One region of the Roseateles noduli genome, then DNA from elsewhere that is predicted to be linked to it. Evidence: predicted binding sites of a transcription regulator. Region 1 holds the regulator's gene; the other holds the start of a gene.
What was found. Region 1 encodes LexA, which represses DNA repair genes until DNA is damaged. Its sites were predicted from a motif close to ACTGTATNNNNATACAGT; they were not measured.
Positions count from the first base shown of each region.

Region 2: a site for LexA is predicted at 2,158-2,175, ahead of ACQ4L4_RS03165 (ATP-dependent helicase). Genes of this name have one in related genera too.

Region 1 is NZ_CP192463.1:1,266,651-1,275,107, forward strand. It holds gene ACQ4L4_RS05675 (SPOR domain-containing protein) at 1-510, shown strand, start outside; gene ACQ4L4_RS05680 (CvpA family protein) at 579-1,067, shown strand; gene purF (amidophosphoribosyltransferase) at 1,128-2,639, shown strand; gene ACQ4L4_RS05690 (O-succinylhomoserine sulfhydrylase) at 2,639-3,874, shown strand; gene gltX (glutamate--tRNA ligase) at 3,871-5,271, shown strand; tRNA gene ACQ4L4_RS05700 (tRNA-Ala) at 5,415-5,490, shown strand; tRNA gene ACQ4L4_RS05705 (tRNA-Glu) at 5,533-5,608, shown strand; tRNA gene ACQ4L4_RS05710 (tRNA-Asp) at 5,791-5,867, shown strand; tRNA gene ACQ4L4_RS05715 (tRNA-Ala) at 5,915-5,990, shown strand; tRNA gene ACQ4L4_RS05720 (tRNA-Glu) at 6,053-6,128, shown strand; tRNA gene ACQ4L4_RS05725 (tRNA-Asp) at 6,231-6,307, shown strand; gene ACQ4L4_RS05730 (helix-hairpin-helix domain-containing protein) at 6,373-6,678, opposite strand; gene lexA (transcriptional repressor LexA) at 6,695-7,372, opposite strand; gene ACQ4L4_RS05740 (asparaginase) at 7,495-8,421, shown strand.
Region 2 is NZ_CP192463.1:707,245-715,701, reverse strand. It holds gene ACQ4L4_RS03180 (carbohydrate ABC transporter permease) at 1-65, shown strand, start outside; gene ACQ4L4_RS03175 (ABC transporter ATP-binding protein) at 78-1,157, shown strand; gene ACQ4L4_RS03170 (hypothetical protein) at 1,072-1,941, opposite strand; gene ACQ4L4_RS03165 (ATP-dependent helicase) at 2,183-4,273, shown strand; gene ACQ4L4_RS03160 (hypothetical protein) at 4,407-4,901, shown strand; gene ACQ4L4_RS03155 (hypothetical protein) at 4,907-5,410, shown strand; gene ACQ4L4_RS03150 (serine hydrolase) at 5,542-6,579, shown strand; gene ACQ4L4_RS03145 (hypothetical protein) at 6,737-7,264, shown strand; gene ACQ4L4_RS03140 (ABC transporter ATP-binding protein/permease) at 7,565-8,457, shown strand, end outside.

The DNA.
Region 1 (8,457 bases):
GCCCAGGCCATGCCGCCCACGCGCATGGACACCAAGCCTGACGAGCGCGCGACGATCGCCGAGCCCGCCCGCCCGGCGCGTATCGAGCCCAAGCCTGAACACAAGCCCGAGGTCAGACCCGAGACCAAGCCGGAACGCAAGCCCGAGCCCAAGGTCGACGCCAAGCCCGAACGCAAGCCTGATCCGAAACCCGACACCCGCTCGGCGGATGCCGCACGCGCCCAGGCGCTGCTGGAGGGGCGGCCTTCCTCCGAGAGAAAGCCGGACGCGTCCGCGTCCGCTGCGCGTTTCATCGTGCAGGTCGGTGCCTACGCCGACGGCAAGGCCGCGCAGGATGTGCGGGTGAAGGTCGAGCGCATGGGCCTGAAGACGTACACGCAGGCGGTCGACACGGCGGACGGCAAGCGCATCCGCGTGCGGGTGGGGCCGTTCAATTCGCGCGACGAGGCGGACAAGGTCGCGGCGAAAGTCCGCGGCGGCGGCCTGTCGTCGGCCGTGCTGACGCTCTGACGGGCCGGCACGGAGACCGTCACGATGCACGACCATGAACCCGCCTCAGCGCACCTCCGATCGCCGCGATGAACTGGGTCGACCTCGCGCTGCTGAGCCTGCTCGTCATCTCGGTCCTGCTGGGCGCCTGGCGCGGCCTGGTGTTCGAGCTGATGACCATCGCCGGCTGGCTGGTGGCCTACGCGGCCTCGCCCTTCGTGGCGCCGTTCATCGAGCGCTTCCTGCCGGCGGAGAAGATCGGTCCGGCGCTGATCCATGCCCTCGGGCTGGTGCTGGCCTTCATCCTGGTGCTGCTGATCTGGGGCCTCGGCGCGAAGCTGATCCGGGCCCTGATCCACGCGACACCGCTGGGTGTGCTGGACCGGCTCGGCGGCGCTGCCTTCGGCGTGCTGCGCGCGGTGCTGCTGGCGCTGCTGGCGACCGTCATCGTCGACATGACGCCGGCCGTGCGCTCGCAGCCGTGGGCCGAATCGCAGATCGCGCCCTGGCTGCAGGCCACGCTCACGCAGGTGAAGCCGCTGTTGCCCGCGGCCCTGCAAGACTACATTCCGGCCTGAGCGTCACGAGCGCTCCGGCCGTCGTTTTCCTCCCGTTCCAGAAGCATTAAGGACCTCCCCATGTGCGGCATCGTCGGTGTGATTTCCAAGGCGCCGGTCAACCAGCTGATCTATGACGCGCTGCTGCTGCTGCAGCATCGCGGCCAGGACGCGGCCGGCATCGTCACGATGCAGGGTCAGAAGTGCTTCATGCACAAGGCGCGTGGCATGGTGCGCGACGTGTTCCGCACCCGCAACATGCGCGGGCTGCCCGGCAACGTCGGCCTCGGCCAGGTGCGCTACCCGACGGCGGGCAACGCCTATTCGGAAGAGGAAGCGCAGCCCTTCTACGTCAACGCGCCCTACGGCATCGTGCTGGTCCACAACGGCAACCTCACCAACGCGCATGCGCTGAAGGACGAGCTGTTCGACGTCGACCGCCGCCACATCAACACCGAGAGCGATACCGAAGTCCTGATCAACGTGCTCGCGCATGAGCTCGAGCGGGCCGGCCGCGACCTGCCGCTGACGCCGGCGCAGATCTTCAAGGCCGTGGGCACGGTGCACAAGCGGATCAAGGGCTCCTACGCCGTGATCGCCCTGATCGCCGGGCATGGCCTGCTCGCATTCCGCGACCCCTACGGCATCCGCCCCTTGTGCTTCGGCCAGGCCGCCGACGGCGAGGTCATGGTCGCCAGCGAGAGCGTGGCGCTCGAAGGCACGGCGCACACGCTGACGCGCGACCTCGCGCCCGGCGAGGCGCTGTTCATCGACACCCACGGCACGGTCCACACGCAGCAGTGCGCCGAGAACCCGACGCTGAACCCCTGCATGTTCGAGTTCGTCTATCTGGCGCGCCCGGACTCGGTGATGGACGGCATCTCGGTCTACCAGGCCCGGCTGAACATGGGCGAGACCCTGGCCCAGCGCCTGATCTCGACGATCCCGCCGAGCGAGATCGACGTCGTCATCCCGATTCCCGAGTCCAGCCGCCCGTCGGCGATGCAGCTCGCGCACCGCATCGGCAAGCCGTATCGCGAGGGCTTCGTGAAGAACCGCTACGTCGGCCGGACCTTCATCATGCCGGGCCAGTCCACGCGCAAGAAGTCGGTGCGCCAGAAGCTCAACGCGATCGGGCTCGAATTCAAGGGCCGCAACGTGCTGCTGGTCGACGACTCCATCGTGCGCGGCACGACCTCCAAGGAAATCGTCCAGATGGCCCGCGAGGCCGGCGCGAACAAGGTCTACCTGGCCTCGGCCGCGCCGCCGGTGCGTTTCCCCAACGTCTACGGCATCGACATGCCGACCAAGGAGGAACTGATCGCCCATGGCCGCTCGATCGAGGAGATCCGCCAGTTCATCGGCGCCGACGCGCTGATCTACCAGGACGTCGATGCGATGAAGCGCGTGGTCGGCCAGCTGCGCCCGGGGCTGAACGGCTTCGAGGCCTCCTGCTTCGACGGCACCTACATCACCGGCGACGTATCGGCCGAGGACTTCGCCACGCTGCAGGCGCAGCGCAAGTCGCAGCCCGAGGAAGAGGACATGCCGGCGCGCAGCCGCCTGGCGCTGCAGAGCGGCGGGGACCAGTGATGGGCAATGACAAGAAGGGCGGCATCCCGCGCGTGGACCTGCCCGCCGACGTTCGGCTGGACACGCTCGCCGTGCGCGAGGGCCTGCCGCCGTCGCCGTGGGGCGAGAACTCCGAAGCGCTGTACCTGACCAGCTCCTTCGTGCATCCGGACGCGGCCACCGCCGCGCGCCGTTTCGCCAACGAGGAAGAGGCCTTCGTCTACAGCCGCTTCTCGAATCCCACGGTCATGATGATGGAGCGCCGGCTCGCCGCGCTCGAAGGCACCGAGGCCTGCATCGCGACCTCGTCGGGCATGTCCGCGATCATGCTGCTGGTCATGGGTCTGCTGAAGTCCGGCGACCACGTGGTGTGTTCGCGCTCGGTGTTCGGCTCGACCATCAAGCTGCTGCAGGGCGAGTTCGGCAAGTTCGGCGTCCAGACGACCTTCGTGTCGCAGACCGACCTGGCCGAGTGGAAGGGGGCCCTGCAACCCAACACGAAGCTGCTGTTCGCCGAGACGCCGACCAATCCGCTGACCGAGGTCTGCGATGTCGCCGCGCTGGCGGAGATCGCGCACGCGCACGGCGCGCTGCTGGCCGTCGACAACTGCTTCGCCTCGCCCGCGCTGCAGCAGCCGGCGAAGATGGGCGCGGACTTCATCATCCATTCCGGCACCAAGTACCTCGACGGGCAGGGCCGCGTGATCGCGGGCGCGATCTGCGCCTCCGCGAAGCACGTCGACGAGGTGTTCACCCCGGTGATGCGCTCGGTGGGCATGTCGCTGTCGCCGTTCAACGCCTGGGTCGTGCTCAAGGGCATGGAGACGCTGTCGGTGCGCATGAAGGCGCAGACCGCGAGCGCCGCCGTGTTGGCCGAATGGCTGGAGGCGCACCCCGGCATCGAGCGTGTGTACTACCCGGGCCTGAAGTCGCATCCGCAGCATGAGCTCGCGATGCGCCAGCAAGGCGGGCAGGGCGGGGCGGTCGTGTCCTTCATCGTGAAGAGCGGTGGCGAGGACGGCGGCCGCGCCGCGGCGTTCCAGGTGATCGACCAGACGCGCATCTGCTCGATCACCGCCAACCTCGGCGACACCAAGACCACCATCACGCATCCGGCCAGCACCTCGCACGGCCGGCTCACCGAGCCGCAGCGCCAGGCGGCCGGCATCACGCAGGGTCTGATCCGCGTCGCGGTCGGCCTGGAAGACATCGAAGACATCAAGGCCGACCTGGCCCGCGGTTTGAATTCCCTATGACGACTCCTTCCACCCCGGTCCGCACCCGCATCGCCCCGTCGCCGACGGGCTTCCTGCACCTCGGCACGGCGCGCACGGCGCTGTTCTCGTGGGCCTACGCGCGCCACTACGGCGGCGAATTCGTGCTGCGCATCGAGGACACCGACGTCGCGCGATCAACGCAGGATTCGGTCGACCAGATCCTGGCATCGATGCGGTGGCTGGGCCTCGAGTACGACGAGGGCCCGGTCTACCAGATGCAGCGCCTGGAGCGCTATCACGCGGTGATCGAGCAGATGATCGCGGCCGGCACCGCCTACCGTTGCTACTGCTCGCCCGAGGAGCTCGCCGCGATGAAGGCAGGCCAGGAGGCCCGCGGCGAGAAGCGCCGCTACGACGGCACCTGGCGTCCGGAGCCGGGCAAGACGCTGCCCGCGATTCCTGCGGGCATCGAGCCGGTGGTGCGTTTCAAGAATCCGATCGACGGCGACGTGACCTGGGACGACCTGGTCAAGGGACCGATCACGATCAACAACCGCGAGATTGACGACCTCATCCTGCTGCGTCCGGACGGCGTCCCGACCTACAACTTCGCGGTCGTGATCGACGACTGGGACATGAAGATCACCCACGTCTTCCGCGGCGACGAGCACATCAACAACACGCCCTGGCAGATCAACCTTTTCAACGCGCTGGGCGCGGCGTTGCCGGCGTTCGGGCACATCCCGGTGATCCTGGGCGACGACGGACTGAAGCTGTCCAAGCGCCGCGGCGCGGTCAGCGTCACCGCGTATGAGGAAAACGGCTATCTGCCCGAGGCGATGCTGAACTACCTGTCGCGCCTGGGCTGGAGCCACGGCGACGACGAGCTCTACAGCGTGTCGCAGCTGGTGTCGTGGTTCGATGGCAGTCACATCTCGAAGAGCCCCGCGCAGTGGGATCCGGCCAAGCTGGAATGGGTCAACTCGCACTACATCAAGCAGGCCGATGACGCGCGTCTGGCGTCGCTGGTGGCGGCGCAACTCGGCAAGCGTGGCCTGGCCGCGCCGGAGCGCCTCGAAGCGATGTGCGCGCTGTTCAAGGATCGCTGCAGTACCACGGTGGCGCTGGCAGACTGGCTGGCGATGTATGTGTCGCCGGTGACGCCGAGCGAGGCGGATCGCGCCCAGCACCTCACCGATGCCGTGAAGCCGGCCGTGCTGGCGCTGGCGGACAAGCTCGACGCGCTGGCGAATTGGGACAAGGCATCGATCAGCGCCGCGATCAAGGAAACGATCACGGCGCACGGCATCAAGATGCCGCAACTGGCGATTCCCGTGCGGGTGCTGGCCTGCGGTCGTTCGCAGACGCCGTCGGTGGATGCGGTGCTGGAACTTTTCGACAAAGAAATTTTGTTGAACCGCTTGCGTTCCGTTTAAAACTCGATCTATACTCTCGTTCTCGCTTGAACAGCGCGACGTTCGAAACGAACTTCGAAGCGGCAGACGATGAATAAACGGGGAGCGCGAGCTCCCCGATGAAATTCAGAAAGCCGAAAAGAAGCCGGATCGAATTCCCCGAAGGGGGTATAGCTCAGCTGGGAGAGCGCTTGCATGGCATGCAAGAGGTCAGCGGTTCGATCCCGCTTACCTCCACCAAACTTCAGTTTGCGTGGCGCGCGGTTCAAGGAAGAAGGTTCAGTCCCCTTCGTCTAGAGGCCTAGGACACCACCCTTTCACGGTGGCTACAGGGGTTCGAATCCCCTAGGGGACGCCAAGTTTCGAACTTGGTTACTGACCAGAAATTGAACGAGAAAATCGAAAATTTCTTCGGAAATCGATTTGATCGTTGTCAAAATCAGGTACAGTAACGAAATCGACGCAGCGATGACATCAAGTAATTGATGGAATCAAAGCAGGAAGAGTTTGATGCGACAGATCGAAAGGTCTTGAGTATCTGGAGTGGTAGTTCAGTTGGTTAGAATACCGGCCTGTCACGCCGGGGGTCGCGGGTTCGAGCCCCGTCCACTCCGCCAACACAGTTGAGACTCGGGCGGCGTACCGATTCGATGCGAAAGCATTCGGGGGTATAGCTCAGCTGGGAGAGCGCTTGCATGGCATGCAAGAGGTCAGCGGTTCGATCCCGCTTACCTCCACCAGAACGCCTTCGGGTGTGACGGTTGCAAGGTACGCGCAGTTCGAGTCAAAACAAGCAGGTCCTGTCCCCTTCGTCTAGAGGCCTAGGACACCACCCTTTCACGGTGGCTACAGGGGTTCGAATCCCCTAGGGGACGCCAAGTTTGACAAGGCTTGGCTGCATCGCGGTTCTGAATGGAACTGATTGCTTGCAGCAGAACTTGTTCGCAAATGATATCGATGCACCCAATAGCGTCGTATCTGGAGTGGTAGTTCAGTTGGTTAGAATACCGGCCTGTCACGCCGGGGGTCGCGGGTTCGAGCCCCGTCCACTCCGCCAACATTAGAACCCTGTCGATGCAAATCGGCAGGGTTTTTTCTTTGGTCGTCGCTTTTGTTCTTCAATCAGATATCCGGATACTCGCGCTTGCGCTGCGCCGTATAACTCCACCAATCCCGGGGAGGACTGCCGTTCATGAAATCCACGGCGGCCATATAAGTATCCAGGACACATGGATCGTGCCGCTGACCGGTGAGTTTGCAAATCCGTTGATACAGCGCGAACGCGTCGGCGCCCACGAGATCCACCGGCTGATGAATCCCCATCAATTCGAAATCCCGCACCATCGCCGGTCCGATGTTGGGAATCTGCCGCAGAGACGCGCATTCGGCGGCCGAGGCCGCTTTGGTGTGCGTCTTTCGCGCGCTCATGAGGGGATCGCGGCGCTCAATGGAAGCCGCCGGAACGGATCAGGCCGACGGCCAGGCCTTCGATTGCAAACTCCTCGTCGGGGCTGACCTCGATCGGTTGGAAGTCAGAGTTCTCCGGCAGCAGGCGGATGCCGTCGGCATGGCGCTGGAAGCGCTTCACGGTGACCTCTTCACCGATGCGCGCCACGACGACCTGGCCGTTGCGCGCCTCGCTGATCTTCTGAACGGCGAGCAGGTCGCCGTCCATGATGCCGATGTCCTTCATGCTCATGCCTTTGACGCGGAGCAGGAAGTCGGGCGCCTTCGAGAACATCGAGGGGTCGACGCTATAGTGCTGCTCGACATGTTCCTCGGCGAGGATCGGCGCGCCGGCGGCGACGCGGCCCACGAGCGGCAGCGTCAACTGCGCGAGGCTTGCCAGCGGCAGCGCGAACTGGCTGTGCTCCCGGGCGCGATTGACCTGACGCAAGGCGGTCGACGGCAAGCGGATCCCGCGTGCGGTACCGCCAACCAGCTCGATGACGCCTTTTCGCGCCAGGGCCTGCAGGTGCTCCTCGGCCGCATTCGCGGACTTGAATCCCAGCTGCTGCGCGATCTCCGCGCGGGTGGGCGGCGAGCCGGTGCTCTCGATGCTGTCACGGACCAGATCGAAGATCTGCTGTTGCCGGGCAGTGAGTTTGGGCGGTGTATCCACGAGCAAGCCTTTATTCCATTGAGGACCGGATGTCGAAACGCGGCGACCCTGATGGTTCGAAAGCCGCCTGAGAATTCATCCAGCATCTGGATTTTTATACAGGAGACGAGAAATTGCAAAGTGTGGCCCAGACCCTCGTGATCATCGGCACCGGCGGGACCATCGCCGGGGCCTCCGGCAGTGCGACGGACAACGTCGGCTACAAGGCCGGCTCGCTGTCGGTCGAGTCGCTGGTGAGCGCGGTACCGGCGTTGGCGTCGAAGGCGCTCGAGGCTGAACAACTGGCTCAGCTCGACAGCAAGGACATGGATCACGCGACCTGGGCGCGACTCGCGCGCCGGGTGCGGGAGCATCTGGATCGCCCCGAGGTCCGCGGCATCGTGATCACGCATGGCACCGACACGCTCGAGGAGACCGCTTACCTGCTGCAGCGCGTGCTGGCGCCGGAAAAACCGGTGGTCCTGACGGCCGCGATGCGCCCCGCGACGGCCATCCAGGCGGACGGTCCGCAGAACCTGCTGGATGCGGTGGCTGTTGCCGAAGCCGAAAGCGTGCGCGGTGTCGTCGCGGTCGTGGCGGGTCAGGTGTGGTCCGGTCTGGAGCTGCGCAAGACGCACAGCTATCGCCTGAACGCCTTCGAGGCGGGGCCCGACGCCGGTCCACTGGCCGTGGTGGAGGAGGGCGCGCTGCGCCGTTTCCGCGACTGGCCGCAAGGCGAGGCGTTGGGCGTGACTCTGCTTCCCGAAGACGCGTCGCGGTGGCCTTGGGTCGAGGTGCTCGGCAGCCACGCGGGCTCGGAGGCGCGTTCGCTCGACGCGTGGCGTGCGGCGGGGCTCCAGGGGCTGGTGCTGGCCTGTACCGGAAATGGCACGCTGAATCGTGCGCTGGACGCGCCCGTGCAGGCGCTGAAGGACGCCGGTATCCCGGTCTGGCGAACGACGCGCTGCGCGCAGGGGCGCATCGTCGGCGCGTCCGACGAGCCCGCGGCCGCGCTGTCGCCCTGGGCGGCGCGCATCGAATTGATGCTCACGCTGCTGCGCTCCCGCTGATCTCACCGCGCCAACGAACGCGCGCGCAAGCATGCG
Region 2 (8,457 bases), 560 kb from region 1:
TGGTCTACGTGGTCGCGGGCAAGTATTTCGTGCGTGGGCTGACCGCCGGCGCCGTCAAGGGTTAAGAGGAGTCAAGCATGGGCGCGCTCGCCATTTCTCAAGTCCGCAAGAGCTACGGATCGGCCGACATCCTCAAGGGCATCGACCTGTCGATCGATGCCGGAGAGTTCCTGATCCTGGTCGGCCCGTCGGGCTGCGGCAAGTCGACGCTGCTGGCGATGATCGCCGGCCTGGAGCACCCGACCTCGGGCGCGATCCACATCGGCGACCGGGACGTCACGTACCTGCCGAGCAAGGACCGCGACATCGCGATGGTGTTCCAGAGCTACGCGCTGTATCCGAACATGAACGTCGCGCAGAACATCGCCTTCGGGCTGGAGATGCGCAAGGTGCCGAAGGCGCAGCGCGAGACCACGGTGCAGCGCGTCGCGAAGATGCTGCAGATCGACCACCTGCTGGACCGCAAGCCGGGCCAACTGTCGGGCGGCCAGCGGCAGCGCGTGGCGATGGGGCGCGCGCTGGCGCGCGATCCGAAGCTGTTCCTGTTCGACGAGCCGCTGTCCAACCTGGACGCGAAGCTGCGCATCGAGATGCGCGCCGAGATCAAGCTGCTGCATCAGCGCACCAAGACCACGACGGTCTACGTCACCCACGACCAGGTCGAGGCGATGACGCTGGGCGACCGCATCGCGGTGATGCGCGACGGGCTGGTGCAGCAGTTCGGCACGCCGGAGGAGATCTACACGCGGCCGGCCAACCGCTTCGTGGCCGAGTTCATCGGCTCGCCGACGATGAACTTCGTGCAAGCCGAGCGCAACGGGGGCGGCGCGCTCGCCGCGCAAGGCGTGACCCTGCCGGTGAACGCGGCGCAGCAGGCGTCGATCGACGCGGCCGGCGGCGTGCTCTACGGCGTGCGTCCGGAACACATCCGGCTGGCCGAGACGACCGACGCGGGCGCGGGCGGCATGCCGGGCGTGCTGAAGATGAGCGAGCCGACCGGTCCCGAGACCTACCTGCTGGTGGACACGCCGTCGGGCCCGATGACGGCGCGCGTCTCGGGCAACCCCCACCTCAATGTCGGTGACGCGGTTCGCCTGCAATGGGCGGCGGAGTCGGCCCACCTGTTCGACGCGAAGGACGAGCGCCGCCTGGCCTGAGGCCGTCGGTGGGACCGGCAGGTCTCATCCGCAGCCAGAGGGTCTGCGCCGCGAGCACCGCGGCCAGCACCAGCGCGATCCAGGCGGAACCGTCGGAGCCGCTCATCGGCGAGGCGGTCTGCTTCACGTACACGCCCACCAGGCCCCACACCGCCGCGCCGGCATAACCGAGCGCGGCGGGGCCGGTGCCCGGCGCGTGCAGACGCGCGTTGGCGACCAGCAGCAGCAACGCGGCCAGGGCCCACAGCACCAGCGTCCAGGGCAACTGGTCCTGCGTCGGCAGCATCTGCGCGGCGACGACCGTCTGCGCGGTGTCCAGGAACGCGGCCAGCGACAGCCAGCCCGCGTGCAGCGCCAGCGGGAACACGGCGAGCCAGGACTGCGCGCCGCGCGGCATCGCCCGCGCCACCAGCATCAGCGCCCACAGCAGGCTCGCCAGCGCGGCCCAGATGACGGCAAGCGCCAGGCCGAACCATTGCTGCGAAAACACGATCATCCAGCTCGCCGTCAGCGTGAAACCGATGATGACCAGCCAGTGGCAGCGATGCGAGTCGCGATGCCCTTCCCTGTCCGGGACCGGCTGGCCGCGCAGCAGCCAGGCGGCAAAGACGAGATCGAGCAGGAAGATCACCCCCCAGATCGAGAACGCGTAGCCGTCGGCGACAAGCAGTGTCGGAAAGCGGTCGGAGATCGCGCCGTTGTCGGGCCCGAACACGCCGCGCTGGGACGCCCAGGCCACCAGGGGCATGGACAGCGCGCTGAGGATGACGAGGATCTGGAGCATGCCCCATCATGGGCAAGGCACATGCCTCCGGCAAGCGGGGCGTTTGTACGGGCAGGCCTTTGGAGGCTGAGCGCTTTGTGTGCGACAGCCTTCGGGGGGCCCGGCGCGGGCTCTCCACGACTCAGGGGGCGTCCCTCCGGGAACCCCCAGAGTCATTCCGGCCCCACAAGCACTCGTTGACTCCGCTCCTGCGATTGGCGCGGCGCTCGGCCAAGGGCTGTGAATGCATACAGCTATGATCATGCTCATGTGCTCCGATGCCCTCGCCGATACGCAGATCGACGTCTTCGCCGACCTCAACCCCGAGCAGCGCTCCGCGGTTGAGCACGGATTGGGCGAAGCCTCTTCGGACGGGCACGGGCCGCTGCTGGTGATCGCCGGCGCGGGCTCCGGGAAGACGAAGACGCTGGCGTCGCGCGTGGCGCGCCTGATCCAATCCGGCGCGGATCCGCAACGGCTGCTGCTGTTGACCTTCTCGCGCCGCGCCGCCGGCGAGATGGAACGCCGCGCGGGACGCGTGCTGCATCGCGCGCTCGGCCTGCGCGCGACGCAGGCGCCGCCGCGTTTCCCGTGGGCAGGCACCTTCCACAGCGTCGGCGCACGGCTGCTGCGCGAGTACGCGCATCGCATCGGCCTCGCGCCCAACTTCACCATCCTCGACCGCGCGGATGCCGAGGACCTGATGGGCCTGCAGCGTCAGGCGCTCGGCCTGGCCGAGACCACCGACCGCTTTCCGCTGAAGGCGACCTGCCTGAACATCTACTCGCGCGTCGTCAACAGCGAGGCGCGGCTGGACCAGGTGCTGCAGGAGCACTTCCCCTGGTGCTTCGCAGTCCATGACGAGCTCAAGCGCCTGTTCAAGGCCTACGTCGAGGAGAAGCAGCACCAGCAGCTGCTCGACTACGACGACCTGCTGCTCTACTGGTCGGAGCTGATGAGCGACGACACGCTGGCCGCGGAGCTCGGCGAGCGCTTCCAGCACGTGCTGGTCGACGAGTACCAGGACACCAACCGGCTGCAGGCCACGATCCTCAAGCGCCTCAAGCCGCGCGGCGACCGGCTGACGGTGGTCGGGGACGACGCGCAGGCGATCTACTCGTTCCGCGCGGCGGAGGTGCGCAACATCCTGGAGTTCCCGGCGCAGTTCGACCCGCCCGCGCGCGTGGTCGCGCTGGAGCGCAACTACCGCTCGACGCAGACCATCCTGGATGCCTCCAACGCCGTCATCGCGATGGCGCGCGAGCGCCACGAGAAGCGCCTGTGGACCGACAAGACCTCGAGCGAGCTGCCGCACCTGGTCACCGTCGACGACGAGGCGCGGCAGGCGCAATGGGTCGCCGACAAGGTGCTGGAACGCCGCGAGCAAGGGCTGAAGCTGACGAAGCAGGCGGTGCTGTTCCGGACCTCGAGCCACGCGGCGCCGCTGGAGCTGGAGCTGACGCGGCGCAACATCCCGTTCGTCAAGTTCGGTGGCTTGAAATTCCTCGAGAGCACGCATGTGAAGGACGTGCTGAGCGTGCTGCGCTGGGCGGAGAACCCGCGCGGTCGGCTGGCGGGTTTCCGCGTGGCGCAGTTGCTGCCGGGCTTCGGTCCCGCGAGCGCGAGACGGCTGCTCGATGCGATGGCCCCCGCGGCCGATCCGGCGCAGGCGCTGCGCGATTTCGAGCCGCCACGCGCCGCGGCGTCCTCCTGGGCGGCCTTGCGCGACCTGATGCTGGCGTTGATCGCCGACTCCAGCTGGCCGATGGATCTGGAGGAGGCGGTGCAGTGGTACGCGCCGCATCTGGAGCGGCTCTACGACGATGCGCCGGTGCGTCTGTCCGACCTGGAGCAGATCACGCGCATCGCGCAGGGCTACGGGTCGCGGGAGCGGTTCCTGACCGAGCTGACGCTGGACCCGCCCGACGCGAGCAGCGACGAGTCGGGCGTGCCGCTGAAGGACGAGGACTACCTGATCCTGTCGACGATCCACTCCGCCAAGGGCCAGGAGTGGAATGCGGTGTACCTGCTGAACTGCGTGGACGGCTGCATGCCGTCGGACCTGAGCACGGGCGCGCAGGCGCAGATCGAGGAGGAGCGGCGGCTGCTCTACGTCGCGATGACGCGGGCGAAGGACCACCTCGCGGTGATGGTGCCGCAGCGCTTCTACGTGACGCAGCAGACGCGCAACGGCGATCGGCACCTCTACGCGAGCGTGTCGCGTTTCCTGCCGGGCAAGGTGGTGCGCCATTTCGAGAAGGTCGGCCCCGCCAACCAGGCGCAGGTGCCGCTGCCCGAGCTCGTGAAGCCGGCGATGGACGTCGCCGCGAAGCTGCGCAAGGCCTGGGACTGAGCTCCCCCATCGGGGTGGACTGAATCCCCCGTCGCGATCGATTCAATCCCTCATTGGTGCGCACTCTTCGCGATCGTCGCGGAGCTGCAACTGGATGAATCGCGACGCGCTGGAGCGCTCATAGCATGAAGGCATGCAGTCTTCCGCCCTCGCCACCGCGGCTGCCGCACTCCTCGCGGCCTGCCCGCCCAGCCTGATCCCGCAGTGGATCCAGGACCTCAACACGCTCGTCGGTCTGATCGGCTTCGCGATCACGGTCGCGGTGGGGTGGCAAGTCAGGAACGTCAGGCAGTCGTTTCGGTCTCGAGCCCGTCTTCCTGCCATCACCAAGGACTTGGAGATCAAGGTCCTTGGTCTGACCGCACTACTCGACAGTCCGAAACCTCCATGGATCGTGTTGCGAGCGGCCCTTTCTTCAACTTCTGCGACCTTGGAAATTGCGTTGCCCTTCGCGCCGTCGCGCGCGCGCACCCCCGTTAGGAGGGCCATCCGCTACGCGGCCGAAGCAGTGGCTGATCTTGACGGGGAGAAGGCGGGAGCGTCCAAGGCATCGGCGCGTGCTCGAGATGAGCTGCACCGTGCCCTGCTGCATCTCAACGAGGCATCCGTCAGTCTTCATTTGGAGTAATCACCATGCCCATCAACGAAAAGAATCTTTCTCTGGTTCTCGCTCTCTATCGCCTGACGCTACTCCGCGAGATCGAATGGCACATGGTCCGGCCGACCACCGACCCGAACGGGGACGCCCGTGGTGTGCTTCGCTACGAGACGACACACGAAGGCTTTCATTTCGCCGTGTATCAGTTGGATCACGGCAGCCGCCACCGGTCGATGAACACCGATCTCTGGACATCGCGACATGTCCTTGCCGTGCTGGATGACCAAGGCCTGGAGATTTGGCATGAGTCCGGTTCTTTGACAAGCGTTGATGACCTGTTTCGCCTCGTCCAGCGCCGACTCACCTGCATCGATCAGGTGTTCGCAAAGATCGTTGCCCCCATCGAGGAAGAACGGGCAAAGCTTTCGGCGCAGTACGAGGAAGAGGAACGCGGCGTGCGGGGATTGGTCCTCAGGCTCAAGCGGTCATTGAGGTCCCGATTCGCCTGGGCACGGTGGGCCGCCGCACGCGCCCAATGACGGCAGCGCGCGCGTAACGCACGTTACGGCGAGCCCGGATGCCGGTCCGCCGCGAAGAACTTAAACTTCGCGGCGGTCAACCCCTGACCCCCGCCTCCCTCCGGACCCAGCCGCCAGCCCACCCGACCGCCGTGACGATCCGCGACACCGTTCTCCGCACCCTCGCCCATACCAACTGGAAGCTGGCGCTGCCGGCGCTGATCCTCACCTGCGGTTGCCTGATCGTGCAGGCCGCCAGCGACGACCCCGAGGTCGTCGTCCCGACGACGACCCCCACCACCGCCGCGATCAGCCCGTCCGGCGTCGTGACGCCCGCGCCGGCCGCCCCGGCCAGTGCCGCCTCGCCGGCACCGACGGCCTCCTCGCCCCTGATCGCCAAGTCGCCCGGCAAGGTCGTCGCCCCGACGCCGTCCGACGAGCCGCTGATGAAGCTGCCCGTCAACGCCCGCCACATGCTGGTCGTCGACGACACCGGCCGCGTGCTGATGGCCAAGGAGCCCGACGCCGTCGTGCCCATCGCCTCGCTGACCAAGCTGATGACCGCGATGGTCGTGCTGGACGCGAAGCAGGACATGAACGAGGAAATCAAGATCGACGACGCCGACGTCGACCGCCTCAAGCACAGCAAGTCGCGCGTGCGCGTCGGCGCCACGATGACCCGCGAAGCGGCGCTGGAGCTGGCGCTGATCTCGTCCGAGAACCGCGCCGCGTCGGCGCTGGCCCGCCACTTCCCCGGCGGCCTGCCGGCCTACGAGGCAGCCGTCGCCGCCAAGATCCGCGCGCTGGGCCTGTCGCACACGACACTGGCCGACCCGACGGGCCTGTCGCCCAACAACACCTCGACGGCCGCCGAGGTCGCGCGCATCGCCGCCGCCGCGTCGCGCTACCCGGTGATCGCGCGCATCAGCAGCGACAAGTCCAGCGAGGTCGAGGTCAACGGCCGCCCGCGCGAGCTGCGCAACACCAACCACCTGGTCGGTGCCAAGGGCTGGGACATCCGCCTGTCCAAGACCGGCTACACCGAGGAAGCCGGTCGCTGTCTGGCGATGCGCATGAAGAGCGGCGGCCAGACCATCACGGTCATCCTGCTCGATGCCGACGGCTCCGCGCAGCGCCTGCGCGACGCGGCCGCGATCCGCAAGTCGCTGGCGAAGATCGCGGCGGCCTGACCCCCTCATTACGCCTGGAATCCCCCTCGCGGGGGACGCGAGCAGGTTCTTTGAGGCTGGTCAAACAACCATCAGATTCGGCATTGGCGCCACGCCTTTGGTGTCCGATCACTCCTAGCATCTGCGGCTCCTCTCACCGCATGTCTGGAGTAGACGCATGCACCCTCACTCCCCGCAAATCACCAACGTCACGCCGATCCCGAACGCTCAGCCCGACCTCCATCACGTGATGTATCGGCTCGACCTGCTCTCCGCCGAGACTCACAAGCTCCGCCAGGAAATGCAGGAAGGCTTCACCTCGATTCGGAAAGATCAGGAAGTCTTCAGGAAGGAGCTCAACGACCAACGCCAGGACTTCACAAAGGAGATCAACACGGTGCGTCTCGAGATGAACGCCCAACGCCTCGAGTTCAAGGCTGAACTCAATGCTTGTCGGCACGAGTTCAAGCAGGAACTGCATGACATGCACGAGAAGTCCAGGAAAGAATTCGCTGCCACGCTCGATCGCGCGAGGATCAACGTGAAGGAAATGCTCGACTCGGTGATCGCCACCGTCGACGATCGCATCAAGATGAGCGGACAAGCATCGGACCTCCGCCTCCTCAAATGGTGCGCCCGCGCCGCCATCAGTTCGTCCGCCGCCGCGGGCAGCCTCGCGTACGCCGTGTCGAAGCTCATGCCGTGATCGGCATCCCCGGGAGGCGCCCCACCTCGCGACCACCTCGCGCCTCCCTCCGTCACCCGCAGTAGGCCCCGTCCTACCCGCCCCATGAGCCACCGGAGCTACTGTCGAACCATCCTCGGCAGACTCGGTCCAGCCCTCATGGTTTCTCCCTCCTCCCCCGCGACGGACCTGCCGCCGTCCGCCTCTTCGGGCCCGCGCTCGTCGTCGTCGACCAGCCCGCCCGCGCCTCCGGTCGCGCCCAGGAAGAAGCACAAGCGCCGCCGCCCGCCGCGCCTGTCCGCCGCCGCCTGGCGGCAGTTCATGCAGATCGCCAAACCCTACTGGCTCGGCGACCAGCGCAAGGCCGCCTGGGGCCTGCTGCTGTTGATGATCGTGCTGATGCTCTGCGAGACCCAGCTCGCCGTCATGCTCAACAACAAGACCGGGGAGATGACCTCCGCGCTCGCCGAACGCAACCACGCGCGCTTCTGGCTCGCCGTGCGCGACAGCCTCATCGTGCTGGGCTTCGCGGTGCCGGTGTACGCCTTCTACTACTACATGCGCGACGCCTTCTCCAACCATTGGCGGCGCTGGCTCACCGGCAAGTTCCTCGACGGCTACCTCGACTCACGCAAGTACTACGAGATCGGTGCCGGTACCACGGGTGGGGCGGGCGACATCGACAACCCCGACCAGCGCATCTCCGAGGACATCAACACCTTCACCGGCCGCTCCACCCACTTCATGCTGCTGATGCTGGGCTCCGCGATGCAGCTGGTGGCCTTCTGCGCCGTGCTGTGGTCGCTGTCCAAGCTGCTCGTCGCCTTCCTCGTCGTCTATGCGACGGTGGGCACCTTCCTCGCGCTCTACGTCTTCGGCTCGCCGCTGATCCAGCTCAACTTCTGGCAGTTGCGCCGCGAGGCCGACTTCCGCTTCGGACTCATGCGCCTGCGCGAGAACGCCGAATCCATCGCGTTCTACCGCGGCGAGCCGCAGGAGCGCGCCCACATCGAGAGCCGCTTCGAGTCCGTCTACCAGAACTACTGGAAGCTGATCCGCAAGCAGCGCGCGCTCAACCTCTTCCAGCGCGGCTTCAGCCAGCTGACGCTGGTCGTGCCCGCCGTGATCCTGGCCGAGCGCGTACTGTCCGGCGATCTGGAAGTCGGCGCGGCCGTGCAGGCCGCTGGCGCCTTCGCCGCGGTGCTGACCGCCGT